DNA from 3 places in the Streptomyces sp. NPDC090045 genome. Region 2 is predicted to be linked to each of the others. Evidence: riboswitches for the same ligand, from Rfam matches in the RefSeq annotation. Region 2 holds a riboswitch; each other region holds the start of a gene.

Region 1 (5,715 bases), on a different contig from region 2:
CTTCGCTCCTGGCTGGCCGAGGCCCGGGCCTACGGCGGCATCTATCTGGTCGGGGACCGGTGGGTCGTCACCGCCCGTTCGGAGGATGCCCTGGTGGCGGTGCGCGGCCGGCTCGGCGGCTCCCTGGAGACCGGCGACACGCACGCCGGCCCCGCGGAGCATGCCGGCCCTTCCGAGCACGGCGAACCCTCCGCGCACGCCGAGCACTCCGCCCATCCCTGAACCTCCACTGCTTTTCGGCCACTTGTTCTGGTTTCAGCTCATTCATGAGGAGCACAAGGTACGACCCTTCGGGATGATTCGGCAGGCCCTCCACGTACAACAAGGTGGACCTGTCAGCGACTTCACCGAAAGGAACCGCCTTCGTGCGCCTGAAACGCTTCGCACCGCTGCTCGCCGCCGCCGGACTCGTCGCGTCCACCGTGCCCCTGCTGTCCGCGACCCAGGCATCGGCCGCCCCGGCATCGGACCACCTGCGGCAGAAACCCGCCTGGCAGCGCTGCAGCCCCGAGCTGCCGGCCTCGTACGAGTGCGCCACGCTCAAGGTGCCGCTCGACTACCGGCGTCCCGACGGGCAGACGATCGACCTCGCCATATCCCGGATGAAGAGCGAGAATCCGGCCAAGCGGCACGGCGCCATGCTGCTGAACCCCGGTGGCCCCGGCGGTTCCGGGCTGGACCTGCCGCTGATGATGAACGAGGCGATGCCCAAGGAGGTCCGCGAGCAGTACGACCTCATCGGCTTCGACCCGCGCGGGGTCGGCGCCAGCAGCCCGATCACCTGCGGACTGGACGACGCCGAGCAGGACTTCAACCGGGCCTACCGCCCGGAGACCTTCGGCTCCGACGTGACCTGGGCGCGCACCGTCGCCGACAAGTGCCGCGAGAAGGCCGGTTCGGTGCTTCCGTACATCACCACCCGCAACACGGCGCGCGACATGGACACGATCCGCGCGGTGCTGGGCGAGCGCAAGCTCTCGTACCTGGGCTACTCGTACGGGACCTACCTCGGCGCGGTGTACTCGCAGATGTTCCCGGACCGTACGGACCGCTTCGTGCTCGACAGCGGTGTGGACCCGCAGCGGATCTGGCGCGGCATGATCCAGGTCTGGGCCACCGAGGCCGAGCCGGCGTTCGCGCGGTGGACGCAGTGGGCGGCGGAGCGGTCGGCGGAGCACCAGCTGGGTGACAGCCCGAAGGCCGTGTCCGAGACGTTCTGGGGGCTGGTCGCGCGCGCCGACAAGGAGCCCATCGACTTCGAGGGCATGAAGATCAACGGGGACATGATCCGCTCCGCACGCGGGGTGTTCTTCTACCCGGCGCAGGCCACTCCCCTGGTCGTGGCCCTGAAGGCCGCGGCCGAGGGCAAGCCGCTGCCCGCGGGCACGACGCCGACCGAGATGAAGCGGCTGCTGACCGGCGGCGCGGCTGCCGAGCCCGCCTCGGACAACAGCACGGCCGTCTTCTGGGCGGTGGCGTGCGGGGACACCGGCAGCTGGCCCCGCTACACGGAGCAGTACGAGCGGGACGCGGCGAAGGACAAGGCGAGGTACCCGCTGTACGGGGACTTCGCGTCCAACATCAAGCCGTGCGCCTTCTGGGACCGGCCGGTCGAGGCGGCCACGCCGATGAACAAGAAGGCGAACGTGCTGACCGTGCAGAACGAGTGGGACTCACAGACCCCGCTCGTCAGCGGGCAGGGCCTGCACCGCGCGCTCAAGGGCTCGCGGATGGTGCTGGCGGCCGGCGGTGAGGGCCACGGGGTGTACCTCGCCGACCCCACCTCCTGCGCCAACGCGCCGGTCCACGCGTACCTGACCACGGGCAAGCTGCCCGCCCAGGACGTGACCTGCCAGAACCCGGCGAGCGCCGCCGAGCAGCGCGGGGCCGTGGTCCCGTCGAAGCCGCTGCCGATCCCGGCCGGGCCCGGGCGGTTCTGACACCGTCCGGACGACGCCAGCTCGGCCGGACGGACGAATGGCCGGACGAACGGGCGAGTGGACGGTCAAGCGCGGGACGCCTCCGCGGCAGCCTTGATACGGCGGCCGAAATCGGGGGCGTCCTTGCGCGCGGCGCTCGCCGCGAGGCCGACGAGCAGCTTGCCGAGGCCGTGGCCGTGCAGGGTGTTGAAGATCCGGACCCGGGTGCGGCCGCCGGGGAGGGCTTCGAGGTCGTAGCCGCCCTCGGCGGTGACCAGGTTCTTGCTCTGCTCGGTCCAGCGGATCAGGTGCGGCGGGTCGAAGCCGACGATGCGGAACTCGCGGGCGGTCTTCATCCCGGCGTCCTTGACCGTGCTGCGGAAGACCGTGCCGAGGGCCGTGGGGCCGTCCGGGACCCTGGTGATCTCCTGGACGCGCGGACTGAAGTCCGGATCGTTGCGCCCGTCGGCGAGGTAGGCGAAGACCTCCTCGACCGGCCGGTCGATCTCGACGCTCGCCTCGAACTGTCCGGACATGTCAGCTCCTCGGTGTGACTGCACCTGTGATCCACGATCCCAGAACGCCACCCGGTGCGCGCGCCGGGGGCGAGTACCGGTGATCGCTGGTGGGACCGGGGCGCCTGCCCCTACGATGCCTCTGGTCAGGTACATGCCCGACCCATAACTGAATGCCTGCGCGACTGGGGGAAGCCGGTGTGATTCCGGCGCTGACCTGCAACCGTGTGCGGCGCATCCGCGTCGCGAGTCGGACAACCCAGCGTGTGGTGCGTACGGCTTCCCACTGTCACGGTCTGCAGCACGAAGCCCTGAGCCCAGGCTCACCGCTCACCTGTGTCCGCTTTCCCGGGCCCGGGACCGCGGTGTTGCCCAGGGCGATCGGGGCCGGCGGCGCACGACCTCGAGTTCACGCCAGGAAGGCACTCCATGCGCCAGACCCTCGCCCGCCGCGCCCTGATCACCACGGCGGCCCTCGGGCTCGCCCTCGCCACGGCGCCGGCCGTCGCGCACGCCGAGGCCGCCCCGAACACGAACAAGAAGATCAACGTGTCCCTCACCGTGCAGGGTCCCGACGGTCTGCTGTTCAAGGGGAAGGTCAACACCAAGGGACACGACGTCACCACGGCGACCGGCGGCACGCACAAGTGCGACGGCACCAACGGGGCGGCGAACCCGACGGCCGTGCCCACCCCGACGGCCGCGCTCGACGACGCCGCCCGCCGGAACTACTTCGCCTGGGACGGCACCTGGTACGCGTCCTTCGACGACTTCTCGGTGGACTCCATCAAGAACGTCAGCGGCGGCGGATCGGCCTACTGGAGCATATCGGTCAACGGCACCCCGACCCCGGTCGGCGGCTGCCAGTTCAAGCTGAAGGCGGGCGACGAGGTGGCCTTCACCTGGACCGCCTTCTAGAGCAGGCCGGAGGAAGCGTCCGCCGGGACGGAGCGCCTCCCGACGGGAGCGCGGAGCGGCTCACCGGGCCGCTCCGCGCTCCTTGTCCGTGCCGCCGGGGTCCCTCAACCCCGCAGCGGCACCACCGGGTCCCTCATCAGCCCCGGTCGTATGTGTGGAACCCGCGGCCGCTCTTGCGGCCCAGCAGCCCCGCCTGCACCATCCGCTGCAGCAGCGGGGGCGGGGCGTAGAGCGGCTCCTTGAACTCCTCGTACAGGGATTCCGCGATGGCCGCGACGGTGTCCAGGCCGATCAGGTCGGCGAGCTTGAGCGGGCCCATGGGGTGGGCGCAGCCCAGCTCCATGCCGGTGTCGACGTCGGCGGCGGTGGCGAAGCCGGACTCGGCCATCCGGATGGCCGAGAGCAGGTACGGGACCAGCAGCGCGTTGACGACGAAGCCGGCCCGGTCCTGCGACTGGACCGTGGTCTTGCCCAGGGATTCCCGGGCGAACGACTCGACCGCGGCCAGTGTGTCCGCCGAGGTGTGGAGGGAGGAGACCACCTCGACCAGGGGCAGGACGGGGACGGGGTTGAAGAAGTGCAGTCCCACGACCCGGTCGGCGCGGCCGGTGGCCATGCCCAGCCGCATGATCGGGATGGCGGACGTATTGGTCGCCAGAATGGCTTCGGGGTCCTCGACGATCTTGTCGAGGGCGGTGAAGATCTCGGTCTTGGCCTCGGGGTTCTCGGTGACGGCCTCGATGACCAGCTGCCGGTCGGCGAGGTCCTCCAGGTCTCCGGTGAACACCAGCCGGGCCAGGGCGTCCTCGGCGGTGAACCGGTCCAGCTTGCCCCGCTGGACGGCGCGTTCGAGGGAGACGGCCACCCGCTCGCGGGCGGCGCGGGCCGCGGTGGCATCCGCCTCGGCGACGACGGTGTCCAGGCCGGCGCGGGCGCAGACCTCGGCAATGCCGGCTCCCATCTGCCCGCCTCCGACGACCCCGACGCGCAGGACCCGGGTCGGCTGCCGGGCCGGGGCGCTCACGCGGTCACCTGCACGGCGGCGGTGCGGACCAGGTGGCGGGTGTACGCCTCGGGGGTGAAGAACGCGGGCAGCTGCACCGAGAGCGCGGTGTCGACGAAGACCTCACGGGCTTCGAGGACCAGGGCCTGCGGGTCCTCGGCCTCCAGGGCGGCGCACTCGGCGTCGAGGAGATCGGTGAGCGTGCGCCGGTCGACGCGGTCGTGGCGGAGCCACTGCCAGATCTGCACGCGCGCGATCTCGGCCGTGGCGGCGTCCTCCATCAGGCCGTACAGGGCGACGGCGCCGCTGCCGCGCAGCCAGGCGTCGAAGTAGCGCAGGGCCACGGCCACGTTGGAGCGGATGCCCTCGGAGCTCGGCGGAGCGGCGATCCGGCGGACCGACAGCAGATCGGCGGCGGCCACTTCGACGTCCTCGCGCGTCCGCTCCAGCTGGTTCGGCCGCTCCCCCAGCACCCCGTCGAACACCTCGCGGCAGACGGGGACGAGTCCGGGGTGGGCGACCCAGGAACCGTCGAAGCCGTCTTCGGCCTCCCGCTCCTTGTCGAGCCGGACCTTGGCGAGGGCGGCCGTGTTGGCCTCGGCGTCCTTGCTGGGCACGTGGGCGGCCATGCCGCCGATGGCGTGGGCGCCCCGCTTGTGGCAGGTGCGGACGAGCAGTTCGGTGTACGCCCGCATGAACGGGGCGGTCATGGTGACCTTGGCCCGGTCCGGGAGCTGGAAGTCGGTGCGGTGGCCGAAGGTCTTGATCAGGCTGAAGAGGTAGTCCCAGCGGCCCGCGTTCAGCCCGGCGCTGTGCTCGCGCAGCTCGTGGAGGATCTCCTCCATCTCGAACGCGGCGGTGATCGTCTCGATCAGAACGGTGGCCCGGACCGTGCCGCGCGGGATGCCCAACAGCTCCTGGGCGAACAGGAAGATGTCGTTCCAGAGCCGGGCCTCGTACCGGTTCTCCAGCTTGGGCAGGTAGAAGTAGGGGCCGTGCCCGGCGTCGATCTGGCGCTGCGCGCAGTGGAAGAAGTACAGGCCGAAGTCCACGAGCGAGGCGGACACGGGCCGGCCGTCGACCTCCAGGTGCTCCTCGGTGAGGTGCCAGCCGCGCGGGCGCACCATGATGGTCGCGAGCTCCGTCCCGAGGCGGTACTCCCTGCCCTCCGGGGTGGTGAAGTCGATGCGCCGCTCGATGGCGTCGAGCAGGTTCAGCTGGCCGCCGATGACGTTGTCCCAGGTGGGCGCGGTGGCGTCCTCGAAGTCGGCCATCCACACCTTCGCCCCGGAGTTGAGGGCGTTGACGGCCATGCGGCGCTCCGGCGGGCCGGTGATCTCGACCCGCCGGTCCGTCAGCC
Region 2 (5,715 bases):
GGCGCCAGCGGGCGTTGGAGCGGCCGGCCTGCTCGGTCGGGTAGAAGTTGATGTCCACCACGCGGTCGAGGAAGGTCACGGCGGTGCGGACGGTCTCGTCCATCCGCTCCCAGTCGATCTCGCCGTCGACGACGAAGGCGCCGAGGTTGACCGAGCCGAGGTTGCAGACGGCCGTCTCGCCGTCGTTGGTGACCTCGATGATCTCGGTGCACAGGTTCGAGGAGTGCACGACCGTGCCCGGCTCGGCGGTCTGGTTCGCCGTGCGGTTGGAGGCGTCCTTGAAGGTCATCCAGCCCTGACCGGTCTGCGCGAGGGTGCGCATCATCCGGCCGTACAGGTCGCGGGCGGGCATGGTCTTGCGGGCCAGGCCGTCCGCCTCGGCCTTGCGGTAGGCGGCGTCGAACTCGTCGCCCCACAGGTCGACGAGCTCGGGCACGTCGGCCGGGGAGAACAGCGACCACTCGGCGTCCGCGTTCACGCGGCGCATGAACTCGTCCGGGACCCAGTGGGCGAGGTTCAGGTTGTGCGTACGGCGCTGGTCCTCACCGGTGTTGTCGCGGAGCTCCAGGAACTCCTCGATGTCCGCGTGCCAGGTCTCCAGGTAGACGGCGGCGGCGCCCTTGCGGCGGCCGCCCTGGTTCACGGCGGCGACGGAGGCGTCGAGGGTCTTCAGGAACGGCACGATGCCGTTGGAGTGGCCGTTGGTGCCGCGGATCAGGGAACCCCGGGCGCGGATGCGGGAGTACGACAGGCCGATGCCGCCCGCGTGCTTCGACAGGCGCGCCACCTGGTGGTAGCGGTCGTAGATCGAGTCGAGCTCGTCCAGCGGGGAGTCCAGCAGGTAGCAGGAGGACATCTGCGGGTGCCGGGTGCCGGAGTTGAAGAGGGTGGGGGAGGAGGGCAGGTAGTCGAGGCGGCTCATCAGCCGGTACAGCGAGGCCACTTCCTCGAGGGCCTGGACGCTCTCGTCCGCGGCGAGGCCACAGGCCACGCGCAGCATGAAGTACTGCGGGGTCTCGATGACCTGACGGGTGATCGGGTGGCGCAGCAGGTAGCGGCTGTGCAGGGTGCGCAGGCCGAAGAAGCCGAAGCGGTCGTCGGCGCCCTCGGCGAGGGTCAGCTCGACGAGCGAGTCGAGCCGGCTCGCGTGCGTACGGACGAACTCGGCCGTGCGGTCGGCGATGAGGCCCTCGCGGTGGCCGACCTCGACGGAGGCCGAGAAGGAGGTGGAGCCCTGGCTCGCGGCCTCGTCGCGCACGGCCAGCGTCAGCAGCCGGGCGGCGAGCTTCGAGTACGCGGGGTCCTCGGAGATCAGACCGGCGGCGGCCTCGGTGGCCAGCCCGCGGAGTTCGGCCTCGTCGGCGGCGGAGCTGCGGCCGCGGAGCGCGGCGGCGGCGACGCGCCCGGGGTCGGTGTCGGGGAGGTCCGCCGTCAGTTCGGTGAGGGTACGCAGCAGCGTGGCCCCCGGGCCCTCGGTGTTGTCGCCAGAAACGGACTCGGCGCGCGGTGCGGAAGGCGCGATGGTCACGGCGGGAGCTCTCCCTCGCTCGGCCCGGTCATCGGCGGAGCGGGGCGCGAGCGGGCGCATGCGGGCGTGGCGGGAACGCGTTCACACCGCATGGCGTCCACCGGCCCAACCGCGAGGCCCGGACGTGTCGGCACCCGGATCGGTCGAGCCGGGCGCGCTGTCGGCAGGTCATCGGACTTGGTGTCCGGTAGCCGGACACTTCATACCGTTGCGGGACAGTTCCGGATTCACACCGGATTCCCCTGCGGCGACAGCAGCCTTGAGCATACATGTGGGGGCGGCCGTATGCGGCAACCCCCACATGTAGTGTCGGCGTGGCTACAGCTTGAGTCGATACGCGAGGAGTGTCAGCCCCGGGATGGGCGCCCAGTCCCGCTCGGGAACGCGTACGAAGCCCAGTCGCGCGTAGATCCGGTGGGCGCCGGCCATGCTGTGCTGGGTCGAGAGCACGAGGCCCGTGACCCCCTCGATGGCCCGCGCCCGCTCGATGCACGCCCGCACCAACGCCTCGCCGGCGCCCTGTCCGCGCCCCTCGTGGGCGACGGCGAGCATCCGGAACTCCGCCTCGTCCGGGGCGGCGATGTCGGCGAGCGGACTGCCGGGCGCGGCGAAGGTCACCCCGCCCAGCACCCGCCCGTCCCGCTCGGCGACGAGCACCTCGGCCAGGGCGGCCCGGCCGGCGACGTCGCGCAGCACGTTCAGGTACGCGTCGTCCTCGTTGAAGTCCAGGTGCCCGTCGGCGAGGTAGGCCCGGGCGGTGATCTCACCCAGCTCCGCGAACTCGGCGGGCAGCGCCGTTCTGATGACCATGTCCATGCGGTCGAGTGTGCAGGACGGTGCCGGTGCCCGGCGCCATCGCTGATCGACCGCGCCAGGTCCGAGGTCTCGGTCCGCGCTGAGGAACGACGAAGGGCCCCGCCGTTTTGCACGGCGGGGCCCTTCGTTCCCGTCAGCAGCAGCGGAAGCCCTCGCGGGGGTCCGCCTCGCGGGCGTCCGTACGGGCGCGTTCGAAGGCGCGGCGGGTGAGGACCTCCGCGTCCGGGTCGTGGGAGCGGGCGTGGGCCACGTACCGGTCGTACGCGGCCTCCCCCGAGAACTCCCGTACGTAGAACCGGGCCCTGGCCAGCACGCTCCGTACGGTGCTCACGCCACCGGCTCCTTGACCTGCCCGCCGCCGGAATCGCGGTCCGCCGCGGCGAGCTCCGCCCGCTCCTCGGCCGTCGCGATCAGTCCGGCCGGGGCGACGATCTTCGACTCGGTCCACGGGACCTCGGAGAGGGTCGCCGACCCCGGGTCGCGGACGGCCTTCAGGCAGGTCCGGGCGGCGTCCGCGAGGACCACGATGATCAGGACGGCGAAGAAGGCGCACAGCACGCCGTCGACCGTGGCGTTGGTGACCACGGTGTGCATGTCGTCCATGTTCTTCGCCGGCGCCAGGACCTTGTCGGCGTCGATCCCGGCCTGGTACTTGTCGCGCTGGGCGAAGAAGCCGACCTTCACGTCCTCGGAGAAGATCTTCTGGTAGCTCGCGGTGAGGGTCACCGTGGCGTCCCAGACCAGCGGGACACCCGTCACCCAGGCCCACTTGAGCCGCCCGGACTTGACCAGCAGCGTGGTGCAGACGGCCAGCGCGACCGCGGCGAGCAGCTGGTTCGCGATGCCGAAGAGCGGGAAGAGCTGGTTGATGCCGCCGAGCGGGTCCTTGATGCCGACCCACAGGAAGTAGCCCCAGCCGCCGACGACGATCGCGCTCGCGAACCACACGCCGGGCTTCCAGCTGACGTCCTTGAAGGACTTGTGCACGTTGCCGAGGGTGTCCTGGAGCATGAACCGGCCCACGCGGGTACCCGCGTCGAGCGTCGTCAGGATGAACAGCGCCTCGAACATGATCGCGAAGTGGTACCAGAACGCCTTCATGCCCGCGCCGCCGATCACGGCGGAGAAGATCTCCGACATTCCGAGTGCGAAGGTCGGCGCGCCGCCCGTACGGGAGAGCAGGCTGGCTTCCTCGACGTCCTTGGCCGCCTGGGTGAGCGCCTCGGGCGAGATGGCGAAGCCGAAGTTCGTCACCGCCTGGGAGGCGGACTCGACGGTGGTGCCGATGACGCCGCCGGGGGAGTTGACGGCGAAGAAGAGGCCGGGCTCGATGATGCAGGCCGCGATGATCGCCATGACGGCCACGAAGGACTCGGTCAGCATCGCGCCGTAGCCGATCATGCGGACCTGGGTCTCCTTCTGGATCATCTTCGGGGTGGTTCCCGAGGAGACCAGGGCGTGGAAGCCGGAGAGCGCGCCGCAGGCGATGGTGATGAAGACGAAGGGGAACATCGACCCGGCGAAGACCGGTCCGTCGCCGCTCGCCGCGAAGTCGGTGACCGAGGGCATCTTCAGGGTCGGCATCGCGATGACCACGCCGAGCGCGAGGAGCGCGATGGTGCCGACCTTCATGAAGGTGGAGAGGTAGTCGCGGGGCGCGAGCAGCATCCACACCGGCAGGACCGACGCCAGGAAGCCGTACACGACCATCCAGATGACCAGCGTCTCCTTCTCCAGGGTGAAGGTGCCGGCGAAGGAGGACTCGGCGACCCAGCCGCCCGCGACGATGGCGAGCAGGAGCAGCGCGACGCCGATGACGGAGACCTCGGTGACCCGGCCCGGCCGCAGCACGCGCAGGTAGAAGCCCATGAAGACGGCGATCGGGATGGTCATGCCGATGGAGAAGACGCCCCAGGGCGAGTGCGCCAGGGCGTTGACGATGACCAGGGCCAGCACCGCCAGCAGGATGATCATGATGGCGAACACGGCGACCAGGGCGGCGGCCCCGCCGACGGGGCCGATCTCGTCCCGGGCCATCTGGCCGAGCGAACGCCCGTCGCGGCGGGTGGAGAAGAAGAGGGTGACCATGTCCTGGACGGCCCCGGCGAAGATGACGCCCGCGACGATCCAGATCGTGCCCGGCAGGTAGCCCATCTGCGCGGCGAGCACGGGTCCGACGAGCGGGCCGGCGCCGGCGACGGCGGCGAAGTGGTGGCCGAAGAGGACCCGGCGGTCGGTGGGGTGGAAGTCGACACCGTTGTCGAGGCGTTCGGCGGGGGTGGCCCGGGTGGCGTCGACCTTCAGCACGCGGTCCGCGATGAAGCGCGCGTAGAAGCGGTAGGCGATGGCGTACGAGCCCAGTGCGGCGGCCAGCAGCCACGCCGCGGAGATCTCCTCGCCGCGGGAGAGCGCGAGCACGCCCCAGCCGATGGCGCCGACGAGTCCGACGAGCACCCACACGGCGATGGACTTGGGAGAGGGCGAGCCGGGCCCGGTGGTGCCCGGACTCGCCGCATCCCGTTCTGTCCCTGTTGCTTCCGGTTCAGGCATGACCTCGTCCCCTCGTCGATCATCTGCGTAAGGGCAGGGAATCTACGGGGGATTGCCCGGTGAGCGTAAGGGTCCGTCCGCATTCCGGTATGTGAAGGAATTCGGTAGGCCGGGGTCCGGCGGGCGGGGCCGGACGGGCTCGGGCGGGGGCCGAACGTACGAGGTCAGACGGCGGGGCGCTTGAGCCGGGCGACGAACTTGTACCGGTCGCCGCGGTACACCGACCGCACCCATTCCACCGGTTCCCCGTCGGCGTCCAGGGAGTGCCGCGACAGCATCAGCATCGGCAGGCCGACGTCCGTGCCGAGCAGCCCGGCCTCGCGCGGGGTGGCCAGCGAGGTCTCGATCGTCTCCTCGGCCTCGGCCAGGTGGACGTCGTAGACCTCGGCGAGGGCCGTGTACAGGGAGGTGTACTTGGCGAGCGAACGGCGCAGCGCGGGGAAGCGCTTGGCCGACAGGTGTGTGGTCTCGATGGCCATCGGCTCGCCGCTGGCCAGGCGCAGCCGCTCGATGCGCAGCACCCGTCCGCCGGTGGTGATCTTGAGCAGTCCGGCGAGGGTGTCGTCGGCCGTCACGTAGCCGATGTCGAGGAGCTGGGAGGTCGGTTCCAGCCCCTGGGCCCGCATGTCCTCCGTGTACGAGGTCAGTTGGAGCGCCTGGGAGACCTTGGGCTTGGCGACGAAGGTGCCTTTGCCCTGGATCCGCTCCAGTCGTCCCTCTACGACCAGTTCCTGGAGGGCCTGCCGGACGGTGGTCCGCGAGGTGTCGAATTCGGCCGCGAGCGTGCGCTCCGGCGGCACCGGGGTGCCGGGCGGCAGCGT
Region 3 (5,715 bases), on a different contig from region 2:
AGCGCCCTCGTACAGGGCATGGAAGAGCCATGAAGGAAAACGTCGACCACCGCGTCCCCGTCCTCATCGTGGGCGGCTCGCTGGTGGGCCTGTGCACCTCGCTCTTCCTCGGCCGGCACGGCATCAGCCACATGCTGGTCGAGAAGCACGCGGGTACCTCGATGCACCCGCGAGGACGCGGTATCAACGTACGGACCATGGAGTTGTTCCGCGTCGCCTGTGTCGAGGACCGGATCCGCGAGGCGGCCTCGGTCCTGGCGGACAACCACGGCATCCTGCAAGGCGGCTCCCTGACCGGTGAAGACCAGGAGTGGCTGTTCGAGCAGATCGATCCGGGGGGCGCACTCGCCCGTTTCAGCCCGTCGGCATGGTGCCTGTGCAGCCAGAACGACATCGAGCCGGTCCTGATGTCCGTGACCCCCGGGCTCGGGGCCGACCTGCGGTTCTCCACCGAACTCCTCTCCTTCGAACAGGACCCGGGCGGTGTGACCGCCCTCGTGAAGAACCGCGACACCGGGGAGCACAGCACGGTGCGCGCGGACTACCTCGTCGCCGCCGACGGGCCGCGCAGTCCGGTGCGGGAAGGGCTCCGGATCGGCCAGAGCGGTCCCGGTGACCTCTTCCACAACGTGAGCATCACCTTCCGCTCCCGCATGCTCGCGGACGTGGTCGGCGACCGGCGTTTCATCGTGTGCTACCTGACCAAGCCCGACGCCGACGGGGCCCTGCTGCCGGTGGACAACAGCGAGCGGTGGGTCTTCCACGCGCCGTGGCACCCCGACCGCGGCGAGACCCTGGAGGACTTCACAGACGAGCGCTGCGTCGAGCACATCCGCCGGGCCATCGGCGCACCCGACCTGGACGTCGAGATCACCGGGAAGGCCCCGTGGCACGCCGCCCAGCGGGTCGCGCAGCGGTACGTGGCCGGCCGGGTCTTCCTGGCCGGCGACTCCGCCCACGAGATGTCCCCCACCGGGGCGTTCGGCTCCAACACCGGTATCCAGGACGCGCACAACCTGGCCTGGAAGCTCGCGGCCGTACTGGACGGCGCGGCCGGCCCCGGGCTGCTGGAGACGTACGAGGCCGAGCGGCTCCCGGTGGCGCGGGCGACGAGCGAGCGCGCCTCGGCCCGGTCCGTCGAGCACAGCCACCCGGGGTACGAGCCCGACCCCGAGACCGCCCCCCGGGCCCAGTCCGAGCCCGCCCCGGGCGGACGGCAGGGCGGTGTCCTGTCCGTGGCCATGGGCTACCGCTACAACCAGGGGGCGGTCCTGGGCACCGATCCCGACCAGCCGGTCGTGCCCGAACGGATGCGTCTGTGCGGCGAACCGGGCACGCGCGCGCCGCACATGTGGCTCCACGCCCCGGGGGAGGAGCAGCAGAAGTCCACCCTGGACCTCTACGAGCGGTCCTTCGTCCTGCTCAGCTCCGAGGGCACGCCGTGGAGCGGGGCGGCGCGATCCGTCGCCAAACGGATGAACCTGCGCCTGGACGCCTACGCCATCGGCAACGGGCCGGAGGCCGAGCTGATCCCTTCGAACGGCGGCGACTGGGCCGAGGCGCACGGCACGACCGCGGCCGGGGCGGTCCTCGTCCGCCCGGACGGCTTCGTGGCCTGGCGTTCGGAGGAGGCCGTGGCTGATGAGGAATCGGTCCTCTACAAGGTCCTGACCACCCTGCTGGACCGGTACTGACCTTCCCCCCCCCGGATCCCCGCGCCGCCCCGGCGGTGCGGGGATCCTCCGTGTCCCGGTCTCGCCGCGCCATCCGGATATTGGACAACCCTGTCCGTTGGCGACGAACGCCATCTACTCTGGCCGGGCAGCTGGTTCGCACCCGTCAGCCGGACGGGGTGCGTCGTAAGAGGGAACCCGGTGGGAATCCGGGACTGCCCCGCAGCGGTGAGCGGGAACGACCGCCGTCATACGCACTGGGACCGGATCCGGTCCTGGGAAGCGACGGCCAGTAGGTGCCCGCCGGGAGACCGGCAGGCGTGCCCGCGAGTCCGAAGACCTGCCCGTTGCCCGAGCGCGAACGACCGCGCCCGGTTTCCCGGTGACCTCGTGGGCGGGTCGGCGTGCTTCAGGCGGATCGTTCCGGCGCGTACCTCAGGCGTACGCGCATCCGGCGGTCCGCCCGTTCCGGCACCCCTTCGCAGCCCAGGCCCGTCACCGGGTCCATGGAGACACGCTCGCGAAGGAGAGTTCCGTGACCACCGAGTCCGCAGCCGCGGCAGTACAGGCCACCGTGTACGGCTACCCCCGCCAGGGCGGCAGCCGGGAACTGAAGAAGGCCGTCGAGGGCTACTGGAAGGGCCGCGTCACCGCCGACGCCCTCCGGGGCACCGCCCGTGACCTGCGCCGGACCAACTGGCAGCAGCTGGCCGACGCCGGCATCACCGAAGTGCCGACCGGCGACTTCTCGTACTACGACCACGTGCTGGACACCAGTGTGATGGTCGGCGCCGTCCCCGAGCGCCACCGCGCCGCGGTGCGGACCGACGCCCTCGACGGCTACTTCGCCATGGCGCGCGGTACCCAGGACGTGGCGCCGCTGGAGATGACCAAGTGGTTCGACACCAACTACCACTACCTGGTGCCCGAACTCGGCCCGGACACCGTGTTCACGGCGGACTCCTCGAAGCAGGTCGCCGAGCTCGAAGAGGCACGGGCGCTCGGCCACACCGCCCGCCCGGTGCTGGTCGGGCCCGTGACGTACCTCCTGCTGGCCAAGCCCGCCCCCGGTGTCGCCGCCGACTTCGAGCCCCTGACCCTGCTCGACCGCCTGCTGCCCGTCTACGCCCGGGTCCTGGCCGACCTGCGCGCGGCCGGAGCCGAGTGGGTGCAACTGGACGAGCCCGCGCTCGTGCAGGACCGCACCCCCGCCGAACTGAACGCCGCCGCCCGCGCGTACCGCGAGCTCGGCGCCCCGGGCGACCGGCCGAAGCTGCTCGTGGCCTCGTACTTCGACCGGCTCGGCGAGGCCCTGCCGGTGCTGGCCAAGGCTCCCGTCGACGGGCTCGCCCTGGACTTCACCGATGCCGCCGCCGCGAACCTCGCCGACCTCGCCGCCGTCGGCGGCCTGCCCGGCAAGCGGCTCGTCGCGGGCGTCGTCAACGGCCGCAACATCTGGATCAACGACCTCGAGAAGTCCCTGTCCACCCTCGGTACCCTCCTGGGCCTCGCCGACCGGGTCGACGTGGCCGCCTCCTGCTCCCTGCTCCACGTCCCGCTGGACGCCACCGTCGAACGGGACGTCGACCCGCAGGTCAGGCGCTGGCTCGCCTTCGCCCGGCAGAAGACCGCGGAGATCGCCACGCTCGCCCGCGGCCTCTCCGGCGGCACCGACGCGATCGCGGCCGAACTCGCCGCCAACCGGGCCGACCTGGCCTCCCGCGCCCACTCCGCCGTCACCCGCGATCCCGCCGTGCGCGCCCGGACCGCGGCGATCACCGACGCCGACGGCCGCCGCTCCCAGCCGTACGAGGAGCGCGCGAGCGCCCAGCACGCCCGCCTGGGCCTGCCGCTGCTGCCCACGACGACCATCGGCTCGTTCCCGCAGACCGACGAACTGCGCGTGGCCCGCGCCGACCTGCGGGCCGGCCGCATCGACACGGCGGGCTACGAGGACCGCATCGAGGCCGAGATCCGGGAGGTCCTGGCCTTCCAGGAGAAGGCCGGCATCGACGTCCTCGTGCACGGCGAGCCCGAGCGCAACGACATGGTCCAGTACTTCGCCGAGCAGCTCACCGGCTACCTCGCCACCCAGCACGGCTGGGTCCAGTCCTACGGCACCCGCTACGTCCGCCCGCCCGTCCTGGCCGGCGACATCTCCCGCCCCGACCCGATGACCGTGCGCTGGACCACGTACGCCCAGGCGCAGACGGGCCGCCCGGTCAAGGGCATGCTCACCGGCCCCGTCACCATGCTCGCCTGGTCCTTCGTCCGCGACGACCAGCCGCTCGGCGACACCGCCCGCCAGGTGGCGCTGGCCCTGCGCGACGAGGTGAACGACCTGGAGGCGGCGGGCACCTCCGTCATCCAGGTGGACGAACCGGCGCTGCGGGAGACCCTCCCGCTGCGCGCCGCCGACCACGCCGCCTACCTGGCGTGGGCCACCGAGTCCTTCCGGCTCACCACCGCCGGGGTCCGTCCGGACACCCAGATCCACACGCACATGTGCTACGCCGAGTTCGGCGACATCGTCGACGCCATCGAGGCCCTCGACGCCGACGTCATCAGCCTGGAGGCGGCCCGCTCGCACATGCAGGTCGCCGACGAGCTCGCGGGCGCCGACTACCCGCGCGAGGTCGGCCCCGGCGTCTGGGACATCCACTCGCCGCGGATCCCCTCGGTGTCCGAGGCGTCGGCGCTGCTCCGCAAGGGCCTCGCGGCCATCCCGGCCGAACGGCTGTGGGTCAACCCCGACTGCGGCCTGAAGACCCGGGCCTGGCCGGAGACCAGGGCCTCCCTGGAGAACCTGGTCGAGGCGGCCCGCCAGGTCCGCGCCGAGGTCACCGCCGACGGCGCCTGATCCGGGGACCCGGCCGCCTCAGGCGGAGCGCGGTGGTGCGACGCGCTCCCGGACGGGCGGCCGGGCCCCGTCGCCGAAGCCGCCGGCGCAGTCGTCGCCGACGAGGCCCGCCACGTGGTCGGTGATCGTGTCGAGGATGTCCGTGGAGATCGTCGCGTCGCCGAGCACGAGGTGGTTGAGCGTCAGCCCGTCCGTCATGGCGGCCAGATAGCGGGCCAGCACGGTCACGGGGACGCGGAGTTCGAGGCCCATGTGGTGACGGAGCTGTTCGATGAGCTCGGCGTAGGTGTCGGCGTACAGCTGGTACTGGCGTCGCGCCAGGTGCTCGAAGCCGGGCCGGCGCAGGGCGTACTGCGTGAGTTCGTACGTGAGCATGTGCTCGCCCGGGTGGGCGGACACGTGGTCCCAGTACGCCTGGAAGCCGGCCCGGACGGTCTCGCGGAGGGTGGCCCTGGGCTGGACCGCCTCCTTCACCACGGCGATGCTGTGCTCGGTGATGGCCGCCATGACGGATTCGAGCAGGGCCTGCTTGGAGTCGAAGCAGTAGTGGAAGACGCTCAGTGACACGCCCGCCTCGGCGGATATCGACCGGGTCGTCGTCCGGGCGACCCCGTCTCGGGTCATCGCGCGGATGGCGGCCTCGGTCAGCTGCCGGCGCCGGTCGGCCGACGGCATCCGTGCCATGGGCGATCCCTTCGGTTCGTGCTGCTGTGCAATGCGGTGCGAGTACGGGCGGTGCGGTACGGGCGCTTCGGTGCGGCGGCGGGAAGACGGCCGGGGCCGGCCGGATCGGTGAGGATCCGGCCGGCCCCGGCACCAGGGCACCGCGTGGGCGGCGTCAGCTGCTGTAGACGCCGACCTCGTAGAGCGAGTACCCCCACTGGGTGCCGCGCTGGAGTCCGTGGACGCGTACGTACCGGGCCGGGGTGCCGGCGAACTGCGCCGTGTCCAGCCCGCCGTCACCGGTGGTCGTGGACCACACGGACTGCCAGTTCGTGCCGTCGCCCGAGAGCTCGATCCGGTACGACTTCCCGTGGGCGCGTTCCCATTCGAGGGTGACGCGCTTGACCAGACCCGGCGTCCCGAGGTCGATCTGGAGCCACTGGTCGTCGCTCCAGTCGCTCGCCCAGCGGGTGCCCGTGTTCCCGTCCACGGCCCGCGAGGGCGCGTAGCTGATGAACG

The links. A riboswitch is a leader RNA that binds a small molecule or an ion and turns the genes downstream of it on or off. The one in region 2 is predicted to bind cobalamin.
Region 1: linked by a shared signal. The riboswitch ahead of ACIPYQ_RS23655 (DUF4430 domain-containing protein) and the one ahead of ACIPYQ_RS21205 (ribonucleoside-diphosphate reductase subunit alpha) in region 2 are both predicted to bind cobalamin.
Region 3: linked by a shared signal. The riboswitch ahead of metE (5-methyltetrahydropteroyltriglutamate--homocysteine S-methyltransferase) and the one ahead of ACIPYQ_RS21205 (ribonucleoside-diphosphate reductase subunit alpha) in region 2 are both predicted to bind cobalamin.

What each region holds. Positions count from the first base shown of each region.
Region 1 is NZ_JBIVFA010000009.1:84,928-90,642, reverse strand. Features, by position in the region: gene ACIPYQ_RS23670 (hypothetical protein) at 1-222, shown strand, start outside; gene ACIPYQ_RS23665 (alpha/beta hydrolase) at 366-1,940, shown strand; gene ACIPYQ_RS23660 (SRPBCC family protein) at 2,006-2,455, opposite strand; cobalamin riboswitch at 2,573-2,716, shown strand; gene ACIPYQ_RS23655 (DUF4430 domain-containing protein) at 2,864-3,352, shown strand; gene ACIPYQ_RS23650 (3-hydroxybutyryl-CoA dehydrogenase) at 3,489-4,376, opposite strand; gene aceB (malate synthase A) at 4,373-5,715, opposite strand, start outside.
Region 2 is NZ_JBIVFA010000007.1:342,290-348,004, reverse strand. Features, by position in the region: gene ACIPYQ_RS21205 (ribonucleoside-diphosphate reductase subunit alpha) at 1-1,528, opposite strand, end outside; cobalamin riboswitch at 1,673-1,805, opposite strand; gene ACIPYQ_RS21200 (GNAT family N-acetyltransferase) at 1,847-2,344, opposite strand; gene ACIPYQ_RS21195 (YbdD/YjiX family protein) at 2,478-2,675, opposite strand; gene ACIPYQ_RS21190 (carbon starvation CstA family protein) at 2,672-4,894, opposite strand; gene ACIPYQ_RS21185 (GntR family transcriptional regulator) at 5,059-5,715, opposite strand, start outside.
Region 3 is NZ_JBIVFA010000013.1:148,077-153,791, reverse strand. Features, by position in the region: gene ACIPYQ_RS29810 (FAD-dependent oxidoreductase) at 30-1,694, shown strand; cobalamin riboswitch at 1,810-2,036, shown strand; gene metE (5-methyltetrahydropteroyltriglutamate--homocysteine S-methyltransferase) at 2,209-4,533, shown strand; gene ACIPYQ_RS29800 (TetR/AcrR family transcriptional regulator) at 4,552-5,217, opposite strand; gene ACIPYQ_RS29795 (discoidin domain-containing protein) at 5,372-5,715, opposite strand, start outside.